4 regions of the Colwellia aquaemaris genome follow, and region 4 is predicted to be linked to each of the others. Evidence: predicted binding sites of a transcription regulator. Region 4 holds the regulator's gene; each other region holds the start of a gene.
What was found. The regulator FNR, encoded in region 4, switches genes on or off when oxygen is low (the NO sensors DNR and NnrR bind a similar motif). The targets are predictions, from matches to a motif close to TTGATCTAGATCAA.
Positions count from the first base shown of each region.

Region 1: the regulator FNR is predicted to act here: its motif matches at 1,135-1,148, upstream of trhP (prephenate-dependent tRNA uridine(34) hydroxylase TrhP).
Region 2: the regulator FNR is predicted to act here: its motif matches at 1,558-1,571, upstream of AC27HL_RS09310 (putative zinc-binding protein).
Region 3: the regulator FNR is predicted to act here: its motif matches at 1,160-1,173, upstream of AC27HL_RS00250 (TraR/DksA family transcriptional regulator).

Region 1 covers NZ_BAAJLV010000002.1:400,257-403,444, reverse strand. The annotation lists gene rdgC (recombination-associated protein RdgC) at 1-65, shown strand, start outside; gene AC27HL_RS08115 (HDOD domain-containing protein) at 143-985, opposite strand; gene trhP (prephenate-dependent tRNA uridine(34) hydroxylase TrhP) at 1,227-2,588, shown strand; gene AC27HL_RS08105 (YfhL family 4Fe-4S dicluster ferredoxin) at 2,592-2,837, shown strand; gene AC27HL_RS08100 (thymidylate synthase) at 2,916-3,188, opposite strand, start outside.
Region 2 covers NZ_BAAJLV010000002.1:662,469-665,656, forward strand. The annotation lists gene AC27HL_RS09305 (serine hydrolase domain-containing protein) at 1-1,160, opposite strand, end outside; gene AC27HL_RS09310 (putative zinc-binding protein) at 1,695-2,069, shown strand; gene AC27HL_RS09315 (SIMPL domain-containing protein) at 2,380-3,120, shown strand; partial or broken gene AC27HL_RS09320 (DUF2167 domain-containing protein) at 3,181-3,188, shown strand, end outside.
Region 3 covers NZ_BAAJLV010000001.1:49,732-52,919, forward strand. The annotation lists gene AC27HL_RS00240 (F0F1 ATP synthase subunit epsilon) at 19-438, shown strand; gene AC27HL_RS00245 (HP1242/YdcH family protein) at 535-783, opposite strand; gene AC27HL_RS00250 (TraR/DksA family transcriptional regulator) at 795-1,106, opposite strand; gene AC27HL_RS00255 (cytochrome b) at 1,336-1,875, shown strand; gene AC27HL_RS00260 (YceI family protein) at 1,915-2,475, shown strand; gene AC27HL_RS00265 (RNA polymerase sigma factor) at 2,650-3,188, shown strand, end outside.
Region 4 covers NZ_BAAJLV010000004.1:191,089-194,276, reverse strand. The annotation lists gene uspE (universal stress protein UspE) at 1-666, opposite strand, end outside; gene fnr (fumarate/nitrate reduction transcriptional regulator Fnr) at 837-1,556, opposite strand; gene AC27HL_RS12750 (sulfite exporter TauE/SafE family protein) at 1,608-2,270, opposite strand; gene ccoS (cbb3-type cytochrome oxidase assembly protein CcoS) at 2,282-2,530, opposite strand; gene AC27HL_RS12740 (heavy metal translocating P-type ATPase) at 2,527-3,188, opposite strand, start outside.

The sequences.
Region 1 (3,188 bases), on a different contig from region 4:
ACCGTTTTATTGACCATTTACTGGCTGAATTTGCATTGAAAGCAACAGATTACCTAGAAGAGTAGTACCATTAACAATTTAAAAAGGCGCTTTAGCGCCTTTTTAAATTGTTAAAATTTGCCTTAAGTAACAATAAAATACATTAGTTAAACATGGCTCTGGCATCACTTAACAGACTTTCAAATTCTTCTGATGCCATATAGTCAACATCTGGCAGAATTTCCTTAGTGACATAACTTTTTAATAAAATATCGCGAGTTGATTCACTTTTAAAAATTTCATGGTAAACCGCGCCTGCACGGATAAAATCAAGATAATGCACTTCCTTAGGAAGTACCGATAAATCATTCCAAGCAGACACTAGTTCGGTAAACTCTTCTGGAAACTCCCATGCCTTTGTTACTTCGGCACCAATTTCATTAGAAAACTTAATAATGGCTTGCTGAATAAAGGCTGGATTAGCAAATACCTCAGGGTGATTTTCAGCCTCAGTTAAAATTGGCAACACACCTATATTATGCACCAATGCCGCTAATGTTATAGTGTCTAGTGAAAACGCCGCATGCTTATTTTTTTGCAAATAAATAGTCATTAACGATATAGCGACTGAAGCAACATCCACAGTTTTGTTCCAAGACTTCTGCATATACTCGGAAATTATTGGACTATCCGAAACAAACATTTGCTCAACCGCCATTGCCGTTGCAATGCTTTTTATTTGCGTTAAACCAATACGGGTAACTGACTGCGCAACAGTTTCAACCTTTACGGTACGACCAAAAACAACACTATTCGCCACTTTTAACATGCCTAAAGATAATGCTGGGTCTTGAGCTATAATTTCACTCATTTTACCAAGATTTATTTCTGGATCATCGGCAGCTTTTCGAACTTTTAACGCTATTTCAGGTAAGGTAGGTAGTACTAGAGCATCTTGTTTAATTTTTTCAACAAGTATAGTGTAAAGTGCATTTTCTGCGCCCATAAATCTTCCTTTTTATTAGTATTAATTCATAAATAAATCTAGCACAATATATTGAAATTACGACAATAAAAGTAAAAAATAATTGCTATAGTGATCACCTTCTATTTTCTTAACGCACATAACCAAAGTTGTTTTCCATCGCTAATACATTGATCAAGATCAAGCTTACATAACAAATCCTGATAACAGTAACTAAACTACATTATAATGCGCGACCGCTTTTATTATGTTGAATTTTATTATGCTCAAACCTGAATTATTGTCCCCTGCTGGAAGTCTAAAAAACATGCGCTATGCCTTTGCCTATGGCGCCGATGCCGTTTATGCAGGTCAGCCAAGATATTCACTTCGAGTACGTAATAACGAATTCAGTTTAGAAAACATAAAAATAGGTATTGACGAAGCACACGCACTCGGCAAAAAGTTTTACTTGGTAAACAACATCGCCCCGCATAATAGTAAGCTACAAACTTTTCTGCGCGATATAAAGCCAGTTATTGAAATGGGGCCTGATGCCCTTATCATGTCTGATCCCGGGCTTATAATGATGGTTCGTGAGAACTTTCCTGACATGCCTATTCACCTTTCTGTGCAAGCTAATGCCGTAAACTGGTCAACCGTTAAGTTTTGGCACCAGCAAGGCATAGAACGTGTAATTCTCTCTCGCGAATTATCATTAGATGAAATAGAAGAAATTCGTTTTCGTTGCCCCGAAATTGAATTAGAAGTTTTTGTTCATGGTGCATTGTGCATGGCATATTCAGGCCGTTGTTTACTATCTGGTTATATTAATAAACGTGACCCAAACCAAGGCACTTGTACAAACTCTTGTCGGTGGAAATACGATAGCCATCCTGCACAAGAAACCGAAACCGGTGATATTATCGCTAAACAACCGGCCGAAATATATGTGCCAGAACAAAAGCCTTTTGAAGATGTCGTTTTATTACAAGAACAAGGGCGTCCAGGCGAATATATGCCAGCCTTTGAAGATGAGCACGGCACATACATCATGAATTCAAAAGACTTGCGTGCGGTAGAGCATGTTGAGCGTTTAGTAAAAATGGGGGTACACTCATTAAAAATTGAAGGCCGTACTAAGTCATTTTACTATTGCGCCCGAACGGCACAAATTTATAACCAAGCAATGATAGATGCCGTTAACGGCAAAGCATTTGATGGTCGGTTAAACACCGATTTAGAACATTTGGCACATAGGGGTTATACCGAAGGCTTTTTACAGCGCCATCGTCACGGTGATACGCAAAACTATGATTACGGATACTCAAAAAGCGACACTCAACAATTTGTTGGTGAAGTTATTGGCCGTAACGAAGCGACTGGCTTAATTGAAATTGACGTTAAAAATAAATTCTTAATAGGTGATGAGCTTGAACTGATGACGCCTTCGGGAAATCAAAGCTTTACGCTAACTAAAATGCAAAATTTAAAAGGTGAGCCGGTTGAAGATGCCAAAGGCTCAGGTCATAAGGTTGCCATTGAGCTCGGCACTAGCGTTGATTTGTCATTTGGCATTATTATGCGCTACCTCACTGAAGGTGGTACTACGCGTCATCCTTTTGCGCAAAATCAGGAAAAATAATTTATGGCATTACTCATTGAAAACAGCTGTATTAACTGCGACATGTGCGATCCTGAATGTCCAAATGAAGCAATTTCAATGGGAGAAAATGTTTATGAAATTGATGTTGATAAATGTACTGAGTGTGTCGGCCATTACGATAAGCCAACTTGTGTTTCCGTATGCCCTATCGACTGTATCAAACCCGATCCAGACAAAATTGAAGATGAAGAAGCCCTACTAGCAAAATTTCTTCGTATGCATGGCTAACAGCATTTATAAATAACAAAAAAGGAGCTTTACGCTCCTTTTTTGTTATTGAATTACCAGTGACAACAAAACGCAGCATTACACCGAAATAGGTGCCTTAATATGCGGATGCGCTTGATAATTTTGTAATTCAAAATCCTCAAAAGTAAAATCAAAAATACTTTTAACATTAGGATTAATTGCCATCGTTGGCAATGGCAAAGGCTCTCGCGAAAGTTGCTCTTCAACTTGCTCTAAGTGATTCAAATATAAATGTGCGTCACCAAAGGTATGAACAAAGTCACCTAGTTCCAAATCACAAACCTGAGCAATCATCATAGTGAATAATGCATAGCTTGCAATATTAAACGG
Region 2 (3,188 bases), on a different contig from region 4:
TGACTAGTAACTTTGTTGATAACGTTAGATTCAGCATTAATTAGTACAGCAAATCCAATGCCTATTTCTGGCGAATAACCTATATCAGCACGAAAGCCAGCCACCCAACCTGAATGGTAAACTATTGGCATATCACCTAACTGATATATGCGCCAACCATAGCCATAATGAGCATCAGTTAAATGATTACGCCAGTGACGTCGCCGTAAATCTTTTTTTGTTTTAATTCTAGGTGTTGTTAACTCTGTCAATAATGTTGGTGAGAGTACCTCTGGTTGGTGTCCTAAATTGGCAATTAACCATTTTGCCATGTCGGTGATACTGGCATTAATACCAGCTGCAGGCGCTACTTTGTAGTAATCAGGTTCAACATTAACGGTGCGCCAAACGTACTTTCTAATATTATTTCCATGCTTGTCTTTCTTACCGGTTTTAATACGTTTTCTTAAAATATGAGGCTTAGCTGTATTTTGATTTTCTTTAAAAACGTCAATACCAACAGAGGCATTTTTCATATTAAGCGGGGTAAATATTCTTTCATCGAGCAATTCAACATAGGTTTTGCTTTGGCTAGCTTCGATGGCAGGTTGTAAAAAACCGTAAGCAATATTTTGATATCCGTAACATTTTGCTGGTTGGCAAATTGGTGTTACACGATCAAAGCGGTTGATTATTTTCTCCATACTCCAGTTTTCATGTAGTAGGTTGTCATAGGCGTTTGGCATTAGGCCACTTGAGTGACTTAATAAGTGCTTTAATTGAATTTTTTCAGCTGCACCTTTTGTTGCTAGCGCAAAGTTTGGAACAAACTTTGTTATGGGATCCGTTAAGCTTAGTTGATGCTCCTGTGCAAGCATGGCGGTGATCGTTGCTGCAAAAGGCTTAGAAACTGACGCCAATCGAAAAACGGTTTCATTATCTACTTTTTTGGTTTTTTTTGTGTCGGTATAACCAAAGCTCTCGAGTGCTACTATTTGATTATTTTTAACTATGGCATAGGCTGCACCGGGGATGTTGTGCTTTTTAAGTTCTTTAGCAAAATCAGCCGCTAATTGCTTATTAAAACTATTAAGCTCGTCAGCGTGACTAGAAAAGTTAACGCTATAGGCGCTTAGCGTCATAATAAAGGTGAGGAATAAACGAGAGAAATCAACAAACATGCAATGGGCTCAAATTGAAAAATCAGCTAATTTTAGCTATTCAGAACAAAATTACCAACTAAAAAGTCAGATTGTGAAAAGTGTAAATAAATTTCACTTAGGGGGGGCAACTTTGGTGTATGTTTTTGCAGCGGTTTAGCGAACATTTTTATAAGAAAGAGCTGAAGTCATGTGCTTATTCTCGACTTTGCCTCTTGAGTCACTTTAATTCCTGCCTCCATGCAGTTACACATAATTAAGTGATAACACAGTCAATATGTTCATTTAATCACATTAAATTTGTATGAAATTTATATCGCCAAGTTCTATACGGCCTAATGCTTTTGCTCAAGTTAATCGCTAAATTACATCGCGTTATAACTAAGACAAATAAACTTCACCATTACACCCGTAAACTTTGATTTAGGTCAAGGTACAGCAGAAAATGAAGTTTAAAATGGAAAAATGAGCGCATTATCGACTAAATAATGCCTGCAAAATCAACTTTAAAACTTGCTGCTAAATTAAAGGTAAGTTACAACGGCGGAATATGTAATGATAGATAGTAAACCTATAGTTTTTGCTTGCTCTGGGTGTTCGCATTTGGCAACTATGGCTAATGACATCGCACTAACACTTGACAGTGATGGCATTGCAGAGATGTCTTGTATTTCTTGGCTTATGGTCGCAGATGAAGAGCAAATTAGCGCTAAGTGTGGAAATCGAAAAGTAATACTCATTGAAGGTTGCAGCGAATCGTGTAGCCATGATTGCTTAGTAAAAGCAGGGGTGACTATTGATGTGCATTTTAATATTTCTGATTTAGGTTTTATCGCGCGTTCTGCCGGTGATTGCTCACTACAAGAAAACAGTATTGCAATGAGCCATATTTACGAAAAATTAGCTGAGCAAGGGATTGCAGCGCAATAATGTGCCTTGGGTTAATTTAATTTTGACAATAAGCCCTTCGCTTGAATCTTCTTTCGAGCGCTTATAGTGTCTAGCGATAGTAAGAATATGGAATTTATATGCTAGATCACCTTATGTTGCCAGTTATTAATTTGCAGTAAAGTGGCTTGCAAATAATCACAATTTGTTCAGCTAACATTAATGTTTGTCGATTTAAAATTGCCTAAAATTTGATGTATATAGCTTATTGAGAAACTTAATCCTGCTTTGCCTATCAAACAGAAACTGAATTTGTTAGGTACATTCACCAATAGTTTTATTAGGAATTTATATGAAACGAATAACTCCCCTTACTTTAATTGCTCTTGTAACTTGTGCGCTTTCTTTCTCGTCTTTTGCAAACAACAGTTTGCCGAGTAACCGACATATTGCCGTAACGGGCACGGCGCAAATGATGGCCTTGCCAGATATTGCTATTGTCCATCTAAATGTTGAAAGTACTAAAAGAACCAGTTTAGATGCTAAAAAAAATGTTGATGAGCGTGTAAATAATTTACTAGATGGTTTAGCGCAATTTAATATTGATGAGGCCAATGTTTCAGCATCAAATATTTCAACCGATGTACGCTATTCATATGATCGTGGAGAGAGAAATAAAATTGATGGCTATATTGCAAGACGAACTTTAAAAATTACGCTTAATGATATTGAAAAACTAAATGCTTTTATGGATTTCGCGTTAAGCGTTAAAATTGATGCGATTAGAAACATAGAACTAAAATCGTCCCAAGAACAAGCTTTGAAGGCGGAAGCGAATGCTTTAGCCGTTAAAGACGCTAAAGCACAAGGAAAATTACTCGCCAACGCTTTTGATGCAAAATTAGGGGCTATCTACAGTATCAATTCAAATAGTAACCATATTCAGCATAGGTATGGTGCTAATAGTGATGCTGAAACTTATGCGGTAAGTGCTCGCATGGGCAGCAGTAGTGCTAAACCCGGTCGTTATTTACAAGAAAATATTGTCTTCTCGGCCTCTATTAATGTTGTGTTCGACCTAGAGGTAAATTAATTTCTGTGGCTATTGCAATCGCTACATAATGACTAATCTGCAAGTTGTCATTTTGCTGACTTTAATCC
Region 3 (3,188 bases), on a different contig from region 4:
GCCAATTAGGAGGTCAACATGGCAATACTTTCTGTAAATCTTAATGTGGTAAGTGCTGAAGAAGAGTTATTTTCTGGCAGCATTGAATCATTACAGATCACAGGTAGCGAAGGTGAGCTAGGTATTATGCCTGGTCACGCACCTTTGCTGACCTCACTAAAACCTGGTATGGCTAGAATCGTTAAGAAAGGCGGTGACGAAGAAGTTATCTATCTTTCTGGCGGTATGCTTGAAGTTCAACCAAATAACGTTACTGTACTAGCGGATATCGCTGTACGTGGTGGTGACTTGGATGAACAAGCAGCTGAAGAAGCGAAACAACGTGCTGAAGAGAAGTTAAACGCTCACGGCGACGATATTGATTATGCAGAAGCTGCTGCTGAATTAGCGCGCGCTGTTGCACAATTACGTGTTATTCAAGCGACAAGCAAGAAGTAACAAGCTATATAGAACTTACTGAAGTTTTAGTGACAAAAAAAGCGACTTTTACTTTGGTAAATAGTCGCTTTTTTATTTGCCATAACTATGGTTATATTACGCTGGTATTTGTGCTTTTTTTAACATAGCAAATAGCTCGTCTTTTAAATGCAACCTGGCCAGTTTTTGTTTTTCTAAATATTCATCGGCAGTTGATTCTACTCCAACTTCTATGCGATGCACTTCTTGATCTAACTCGTGATATTCCTTAAAAAGCCGAGCGAAGTGTGCATCTGACATTTTTAAATGGCGAATTTCTTGTTCAAACTCTGGGAATTCATGGTGTAAGTCGTGTTTCTCTAGCATTTTTATTGCTCCTATTTAGCACAATTAATACAGGTATCGATATAAGGTAGTATGCGTAAACGCTCGGGGTTTATTGCTTTAGTACATTGGCTACATATGCCATATTCATTACTTTCAAAACGAGCAATGGCTTGGTTAACTAGATTCAATTCAATTTTAGCTTCATGATGAATTTCATTGAGTACTTCGTTGTTTTCATTCTCACTTGTTTGTTCTGAAAAATCTTGTGAACGTCCTTTTTTAAAATCAGCTTCTATTGCATTAATACGCTGATTCAATTCTACTTTTTTTTCTAATAAATCGTTTAAGATAGCTTTGTTCATAATGCAGTCTCCTATGGCTTAGTTTCATTTTATGCCTCTGGTGTCCCGTTGTTTTGATCTAGCGCAAGAACCATGTCGAGTTTTTATATTGTTTTATTGGCAAGCATTAGCAATGTAATTGCGACAAACTGCACTATTTTACGTTTAATTGACTAGGCATACTGTGGGGGAATAGGTACACTAAATTTTCGAGAAGTTATTGAGAAAAGAAATGATTCGCAATAAGTTGCTGTGGAAGAATAATCAACAAGAATACGGCTTAGTTAGTAAGCTCATACATTGGTTATCAGCTATTATTATTTTTGCTTTATTTGCTTTAGGTTACTGGATGGTTGACTTAGATTATTACAGTCAGTGGTATCAGCAAGCACCTCATTGGCATGAAAGTATTGGTATACTATTGCTTATTTTGACGGTATTTCGCTTTGTTTGGCGCTTTATTGCAGGTAAACCAACTTCGCTTGATAGTCATACCAGGTTGGAAAAAAAATTAGCTAAAGCAACAATATTTATTTTATATCTATCACTTTTTATTGTTTTGATGTCAGGTTACCTAATAACTAGTGCCGATGGCAATTCAATAAATATTTTTAGTTGGTTTAGTTTACCTGCATGGCAATTGCCAGTTGAAAATCAAGAAGATACTGCGGGTAATATTCATTATTATCTAGCTTATGCATTGATTTTGTTGGCATTACTACACGCACTTGCTGCGTTGAAACACCATTTTATTGATAAAGATACGACACTTACACGTATGACTAAATAACTTAGCTATTATAATTGTTAATAAATTAAAGGATCGAAAATGAAAAAATTACTTATCGCAAGTGCTTTATTTACTTCAAGTGTATTCATGCCAGTAATTGCTGCAGATTATGTTATTGATACCAAAGGAGCGCATGCTTCTATCAATTTTAAAACAAGTCATATGGGCTTTAGCGTTTTGACTGGACGTTTTAATAAGTTTTCCGGTGATTTTTCATACGATAAAGATAATGTTAGCGCATCAAAAATTACTGTCACTATCGATACATCGAGTTTTGACTCGAATCATGCTAAGCGTGATAAGCATGTTCGTTCAGATGATTTTTTAGATGTTAGTAAATATGCACAAGCTACCTTTGTTAGTACAAATGTTGAAGATAAAGGCAATGGTAAATTAGCCATTACAGGTAATTTTACCATGCACGGTGTGACTAAACCGTTAGTCATTGACGCGATTAAAGTTGGTGAAGGTAAAGACCCATGGGGTGGTTACCGTGTCGGCTTTAATGGCACTGCCACAATATCAATGGGTGATTTTGATTTTAAGAAAGACTTCGGTAAGGTTGATCTTGAACTCTATATTGAAGGCATTCGTAAGTAGTACAAATAACTGATGAATATTAAGGGCTTTAAGCCCTTTTTTTATGTCTTAAATATTATTTAGAAAAGATTTATAAACCTTTTTAAAAAAATACAGTATTAATAACTATAGCCACAAATAAATGGCATAAGTTGAAACAAGCGAGTCTTTTTACTATGGGAATATATATCAATAATGGTAAATGAAAAGGACATCATGCAGCAGGTACAAGCGGGACAGCTAGACAAGCTCGCAATCTTGTATGAAAACAATAAAGTTAAGCTTTTTAATTATTTTAGAAATAAAGGTAATAGTCGCGCTCAAAGTGAAGATTTAGTGCAAGAAACTTTTATGAAAATATTGGCTTATCGCAGTAGCTTTAACGGTTCTAGCACTTTTAGTAGCTGGATGTATGGCATTGCTAGAAATACCGCAGCGGATATGTATCGTAAACAAAAAGGTCATGTGCAGCATGAAGATATTGAAGAGCATGAAATGGCATCAGAGCATTGTGAAACGGAGTTCGCGGTAACAAGCCAGCAGCAGGATATTTTTGATGAATCAATGGCAAGTATTTCTGCAGAGCATCGAGAAATTATTATATTGAGCCGATTTCAGCAGCTTAATTATCATGAAATATCTTCGTTACTCGATTGTAATTTAAATACCTTAAAGTCAAAAATGCGTAACGCAATTAGTAAGCTACATGAGCAATATCAAAGGCTATCTGGAGA
Region 4 (3,188 bases):
TTTTTGCATTGAACGGTTGTAATCGCTGGCATTGAACTCTGGAATTTCAATGGCAATATTAACTGGCGTGCCGGGAAAAGAGTTAACTAAGTGTAAGTTGGCTTTCATCACTTTTGTTAGTTGTTTAGCTTCAGCAGTAATTTTGTCATTAAGTGAACTGTGCTCTTCTTCGTCACTACCAATATTTAGCGCTGCTACTATGTTGCCATTGTCAGGCCATAAATGTTCTTTTACTAACAACACAGGGCAAGGGCACTTACGCAAAAGATGCCAGTCAGTTGGTGTAAAAATTACCGACTTTAACTTATCGTGCTGGTGCGTCCCTTTAATCACTATGTCGTAGCCATTTTTTAATACTTGCTCAATAATTTGCTCGAATGGACGGTTATGCCATATCACACGACAATCTACGTTTAAGCCATGTAAATCGAGCTCTGCAAGTAATGTTTGTAGCCATTGGGTTCTGTCATTGATAACGGATTGACGCATGGCCTCACGTTCATCACTTGATAACATAGTAGTCATTTCATAAGAAAAATCGTATATGGTCAAAAATGCAGTAATGTTAGCGCCAGTTTTACGGGCTAATTCTATAGCACGCTTTAGCGCTTTTTGATCTTCTGTTGTTGGATCAACAATAGCGAGTATTTTTTGATACTTATCCATATCTAATTCCTTTATCAATTATCTGCTGTAGCTATAACAATAGAATAGTTTGAAACAATAATAGTTGTTTTAAATCAATTTATTATCGTATCAAATATAAACAACATTTCACGCTAAGCATAGCGTGAAATGTTTAAATAAGGAAGTTTAAGGTAATGTAAGGAAGGAGATTAAAGTGCCGCGCACTCGTTTAATTTGTCGATATCAAGAATAGTTATTAACTTGCCGTCAACCTGAATTAAACCATTTTTGTGAAAACGGTTAAGTAAACGACTGATAGTTTCAACCGTTAAGCCAATATAGTTACCAATATCGCTACGGGTCATTGATAAACGAAACTCAGATGCAGATAAGCCACGAGCATGGTAGCGACTACTTAATGTGCTAATAAACGTTGCTAAGCGTTGTTCGGCATTTTTACGGTTAAGTAGCGTTAGCATTTCTTGATCACCGCGAATTTCCGTACTCATCATACGTAAAATTTGCTTTTTCAATTTTGGCATGCTGTTAGACAAGCTATCCAGCGTGTTGTAAGGAATTTCACATACCATAGAGGTTTCAAGTGCTTTAGCAAAGCTTGGATGCTCAGCATTAGCGATAGCGTCAAAACCCAATAAGTCACCGGCTAAATGAAAACCGGTAATTTGCTCTTCACCTTGCTCGTTGACCGTATAAGTTTTAAAAGTACCAGAACGAATAGCGTAAAGTGCATGCATAGGTTGACCATCATTGAAGATCTGCTCGCCTTTATGAATAGGGCGCTTACGATCAATAATATTATCTAACGTATCTAGCTCTTTATCATTTAGGGAAAACGGCAGACATAGCTCGCTAATACTACAGTTTTGGCAGTGAATATGTTGCTGACCTGTACACGATTTATTACTCATAGTAACCTATATAAATTTTGCATTTTAATGATTAGGATCATATTAGATGCGTTATAGATATGCAATAAGTATAGTATAAATACCGTATAAAATCAGTAAAACGGCGGCTGACTTTCTAAAGAGAGCGTTACCTAATAGGGACTTGACGCTAATTGTCCCTAAAGATACTGACAGCAAAGCAGGTAAAGTGCCAAGTCCAAAGAAAAACATAATTAGTGCACCATTAATTGCGTTTGCACTGGCCAACGACCAAGTTAATGTTGAATAAACTAAGCCACAAGGCAGCCAGCCCCATAACGCGCCTAATGCAAAAGCACTGCGATTGTTTTTAATAGGAATAAATTTTTTCGTATTTGGCGATATATACTGCCAGAGCTTTTTACCTAAATGCTCAATATGGCTTAACCACATTAGCCATTGTCCTAAATAAAGGCCGAGTAAAATTAAAAATATGCCCGCAATTGATTTTAGTGCAACAACAGGAAAGCCAATACTTTTTGCCGCCATTGAACTGGTAAGTGCTACTAAGCCACCAATTAAACTATAAGAAACAATTCTGCCAAGGTTATAGGAAAATACTATACGGTATTTTTTATTCTCAGCCGTTTGGGAAATGGCCGTGGTGAGCATAGTGCTAATGCCGCCGCACATAACGATGCAATGACCTGAGCCCAATAAGCCGATAATAAAGGCAGAAAAGTAATCGAGGTTCATGGCTTTAGTTATTACTTGTTTGTGACATTATTCTTGCCGTCAAGTTTGGAGGTAGTTTTAACATCAGTTTGATTGTTAGCTGACTCCGATTTTTGTTGTGCGTTATTCTCTTTTTTATCATTGGCGTCATCAAACAAAATACTCATACCTTGTTTTTCAAGATCATCAAATTGCTCGGTTTTAACCGCCCAAAAGAAAATATAAATACCTATTGCGGTGAGTAAAATAGCAATGGGGATTAATACATAAATTACGCTCATTTTTTTAATAGCCTTAAAGAATTACTTACCACTAAAATTGAACTAGCCGACATGCCTATTACTGCCATATATGGTGCAATATAGCCCATAACCGCCAATGGTAAAACGATGGCATTGTACCCAAACGCCCAAAGATAATTTTGTTTTACAATTACAGTTGTGCGTTCAGATACTTCTCTTAAGGTTTTAACACAGGCAAGTTTATTGTTGAGCAATATAACATCGGCGCCATTTTTCGCAATATCGGTACCGCTACCCATAGCAATTGATAGGTGTGCGGCTCCTAATACTGGCGTATCATTTACACCATCGCCAATCATGGCAACATTATGTGATAATTGCTGTTGCTTAATCGCGTTTACTTTGTCTTGTGCTGATAAATTCGCTTGTACTTGGCTTAAGTGTAATTGTGATTGTATTGCGTTACAGCCCGGCTTATGGTCGCCAGAAAGCATAAGGGTTTTCATATTGGAAGTATGAAGAAAGTCAACCAATGGCTTCGCATCGCTGCGTAGGTCATCGTGTAAATAAAATTCGGCAATTAGGGTTTCACCTTCCATCAGTACGCATTGTGCGTTAAATGCTTGAGAGTCGTTTTTTGCTAATAACCAAGAGTTTTTACCAATGCGATAATGCTTGTCGTTTACATAACCTGTAA